2 regions of the Georhizobium profundi genome follow, and region 1 is predicted to be linked to the other one. Evidence: predicted binding sites of a transcription regulator. Region 1 holds the regulator's gene; the other holds the start of a gene.
What was found. Region 1 encodes LexA, which represses DNA repair genes until DNA is damaged. Its sites were predicted from a motif close to TGTTCNNNNTGTGTTCNG; they were not measured.
Positions count from the first base shown of each region.

Region 2: the regulator LexA is predicted to act here: its motif matches at 630-647, upstream of def (peptide deformylase).

Region 1 is NZ_CP032509.1:2,793,544-2,795,744, reverse strand. Features, by position in the region: gene D5400_RS13420 (ComEC/Rec2 family competence protein) at 1-657, shown strand, start outside; gene lexA (transcriptional repressor LexA) at 651-1,382, opposite strand; gene D5400_RS13410 (molybdopterin molybdotransferase MoeA) at 1,478-2,201, opposite strand, start outside.
Region 2 is NZ_CP032509.1:72,654-74,854, reverse strand. Features, by position in the region: gene D5400_RS00385 (DNA recombination protein RmuC) at 1-531, opposite strand, end outside; gene def (peptide deformylase) at 741-1,265, shown strand; gene fmt (methionyl-tRNA formyltransferase) at 1,305-2,201, shown strand, end outside.

The DNA of each region.
Region 1 (2,201 bases):
ATCTTCGATCAATGGGCAACGGCAACCCGGCTTGCGACCCACATTCCGCCAGCCGTCGTCTTAGATGAGCAGACTGAGCTTCCGGCAGAGGAAACGACGACCGAGCCGGTTCTGCCAGATGCCGAGATAGACCCCGCCATCGCCTATGGGACGATGCGCCGGGCTGTCCTCGAATTGGAAGACGGGCAAATGGAAGGCGTGTTCCGATGCCGCCGCGGCGCGTTCTGCATCGCCCGTCTCGGGAACGGAACCATCGTCGCGTGGCTGGAGGAGCCGGCCTATGTCGGTCCCGCATGCGACATGACCGATATCGCCATCATTCCGATACCGCTGTCGATGCGCCAATGCCGCTCCGGCGCGAAGCTCTTCACCGCCCGTACACTGCGTGAAACCGGCGCGATCGCCGTCTACGCGGCGTCGACGGGAGAAGGCTTCGCGGCGAACGAGGCGCGAGCGGCGGGCACGGGGTCGGGTGCACAATTCGACCCGCAGCCGACGTTCCGCTTCGAGCAGTCTGCCGGCCGAATGCGCGCCTGGACGCGGCACCGTTATTATGACTGGAGAACTGGCAGTTTTACCGAGCCTGGCGGGGATGCCTCTTCCGTCAACACACACATGAGCGAAGACAGAAGAGCTGCCGACAGCATCGATCAGTGATAGCGCCGGATGAGCCCGACGAGCTTGCCCTGGATCTTGACGCGATCCGGTCCGAAAATCCGCGTTTCATAGGCCGGGTTGGCGGCCTCGAGCGCCACCGACGCACCTTTGCGACGGAAACGCTTCAATGTCGCTTCCTCGTCGTCGACCAGAGCCACGACGATGTCGCCGGGATTGGCCGTCGACGAATTCTTGATGATGACCGTGTCGCCGTCGAAGATGCCGGCTTCGATCATCGAGTCGCCCTTGACCTCGAGCGCGTAATGCTCGCCGCCGCCCAGCATATCCGGTGGCACGGCAATCGAATGAGTGTTGTTCTGGATGGCAGAGATCGGCACGCCCGCCGCGATGCGACCCATGACGGGCACGCTGATGGCGCGATTGTCGTTGTCGCGCGGCATCTCGCTCTGGCGGCGCTCGGCTGCAATCTCGGGCTTCGGCGTCTTGCCTAGCGATCCTTCGATGACACTCGGCGAAAAGCCGCGACGCTGAGGCACTGCCGCGTTGTAGCTATCCGGCAGCTTGATGACTTCCAGCGCACGCGCACGGTTCGGCAGGCGGCGAATGAAGCCGCGTTCCTCCAGCGCGATGATAAGGCGATGGATCCCCGACTTGGACGCGAGATCGAGGGCTTCTTTCATCTCGTCGAAGGATGGCGGCACGCCGCTTTCCTTCAGGCGCTCATGGATGAAAAGAAGCAGTTCCTGCTGCTTACGCGTCAACATCGGCTGCTTAGGCCCCCGCTTGATCGGATGGAAACAAATGTGGAACACACTTTATCTGTTCCTTTTGTGTTCCGCAAGTCCATCAGGAAGCGAGGCTAAATATGCCTCAATAGGATTGCCCGCACCGCGTCGCCCGCTTTGGCTTCTGGCGCGAATGGCGGTCGGACGACGAGGCCATCGGCCTCGGCAAACACGCGCATCATGGACGAGTCCTGTCGGGTGGCAGGCGTGGCGACGAGCGTTCCGTCGGGCCGCCGGTGCATCGCCGCGCGCAGATAATCCTGGCGCAAGTCGTTTTCGGCCAGGTCTACGTCGAGGATCGCGTCGACCGCCTGCACATGATGGGTGCGGCCGACGAGCTTTGCGATCAGAGGCGTCAGGAAGACGTGCGAGCAGACAAGGCTTGAGACAGGGTTGCCCGGAAGCCCGAGAACATGCATCGGGCCGATGCGGCCGCTCATCAGCGGCTTGCCCGGCCGCATGGCGATCTTCCAGAAGGCAAGCTCGAGACCGCGCGATTCCAGCACTTTGCGAACCAGGTCGTGATCACCAACCGAGGCGCCACCAAGTGTCACCAAGATATCGGCGCCTGCCGCCTGAGCGGCGTCGATCGATCGGTTCAGGGCAGCAAGCGTATCGGCGGCAATGCCGAGGTCGATCGGTTCTCCGCCGGCTTCCTTGACGATGGCGGCGACGCCAAAACTGTTCGACGCGATGATTTGATCGTCGCGTGGATCGGCACCCGGCGGCACGAGCTCGTCGCCGGTCGCCAGAATGGCGACGCGCGGGCGCCGATGCATGGGCAGGGCGGGGAGGTTC
Region 2 (2,201 bases), 1.6 Mb from region 1:
CTGTCCATTCGGCATATGGATCAGGCAGTCGGGCCGCTGATTGTTGGAAAGCGTCGCTTGAAAAGTGTAGCTGCCCATCGGCAGCGCATCGGCGATAATGGTTTCCATGCGCGACTGGCCGAACGCACCGCGCGTCTGCTTGTTCGTGAGGATCGCCTGCAGCCCCACGACATCCTTGGCGAGCGACTGGATGTTGTTCTGCGCCGTGTCGATGACGGCAAGGCGCTCCTGAAGCTTCGTCAGGTTCTCGTGTGTCGAGCGCGTCTGCTCGGTGAGCGTCGTGCCGAGCCGCTGCGTCATGCCGTCCAGCCGCTGCTGGATCGACTGATTGAGTTCCGCCTGCCGTGCGCCGAAAAGCTCGGCCATGGTCGCCATGCGTCCCTGCATTTCCGACTGCGCCTTGAGGATCTCGGCAAGCCGCTGCTCGCTCTCCTCCGCCGCTTGCACGAGCTCGGCACGTTCGGTACGCCGGACGGCGGAGCGCCACATCCACAGGATGGCGAGAATCACCAGCAACGCAGCACCAGCCATGCCGAAGCTGACGGCGGTATCGCCGAGGGTGAAGAGAGGCTGCGCGAGGAGAGACAAGTCGACCATCCCCAAATCCTACACGGATTTCTGCTCCATGCCAGATCAAAACGTGAACAGGCTTAACGGTCTCGCGGTGACCTGCAAGCCCAGAGGCCTCGTTGCGCAAGCGGAAGATTGACGAGAAAGCCGGCGATGCTTAATTGCCGGGCATGACCATCAAGCCACTCGTCCTCCTTCCCGATCCCGTGCTGCGCCAGCACTCCGAGCCGCTCGAACGCGTCGATGGCGACGTGCGCCGGCTCGTCGATGATATGCTCGAGACCATGTATGATGCGCCGGGCATCGGCCTGGCCGCCATCCAGATCGGTGTGCCGCGCCGACTGCTGGTGATCGATGTCGCGAAGGAAGAGGAGGGCCGCCAGCCCCAGATTTTCATCAACCCGGAGATCCTGGCATCCTCGGATGAACGGTCGGTCTATGAAGAGGGCTGCCTCTCCATCCCCGACTATTATGCCGAGGTCGAGCGACCGGCACGGGTCACCGTGCGTCACCTGGACATCGACGGTAACGAGCGCACCGTCGAGGCCGATGGCCTTCTCGCCACTTGCCTCCAGCATGAACTCGACCATTTGAACGGCGTGCTCTTCATCGACCACATTTCGAAGCTGAAGCGCGACATGGTCGTGCGCAAATTCACCAAGCTCGCCAAGTCGCGGCCGGCCTCGGCGCTCTGAATTGGCCGGCAGGCGGCTGCGCCTGCGGAAAGTGATCCGATGCCGTTGAAGATCGTCTTCATGGGAACGCCGGAATTTGCGGTGCCGACGCTCGCCGCGTTGGCGCAGGACGGGCACCAGATCCTCGCCGTCTACACGCAGCCGCCACGGCCCGGTGGCCGTCGAGGTCTGGCTCCCGTCAAGTCGCCTGTGCACCAGCAGGCCGAACTCCTGGGCTTCGAGGTGCGCACGCCGACAAGCCTGAAAAGCGCCGAGGAACAGGCAGCTTTTGCTGCTCTGAAACCCGACGTCGCCGTCGTCGTCGCCTATGGGATGCTCTTGCCGCAGCCGATCCTTGATGCGCCCCATCACGGCTGTTTAAATGGCCATGCGTCGCTGCTGCCGCGTTGGCGCGGTGCGGCTCCCATCCACCGGGCAATCATGGCCGGCGATAAGGAAACCGGCATGATGGTGATGAAGATGGATGCCGGCCTCGACACCGGCCCCGTGGCACTCACCGAGCGCGTGACGATCGAGCCCGACATGACCACCGGCGAACTCCACGATCGCATGATGGTGATCGGCGGCAGCCTGATGGCCCGCGCGATGAAAGCGCTGGAGGCGGGGACCCTGACGCTCACCCCGCAGCCAGAAGAGGGCGCGACCTACGCCCGCAAGATCGACAAGTCGGAAACGCGGATCGATTTCTCCAGACCCTCGGCAGACGTCCACAACCACATCCGCGGGCTGTCGCCTTTTCCAGGCGCGTGGTTCGAAGCTGAATTTTCCGGCAAGCCCGAGCGCGTGAAGGTGCTGGCATCGCGCCTCGTAGAAGGCAGCGGCACGCCCGGCACGGTGCTGGATGACGATTTGTCCATTGCCTGCGCGGACGGCGCGGTACGCCTCGTGAAATTGCAGCGCGCCGGCGGAAAGCCGTTGGCGGCGGACGACTTCCAG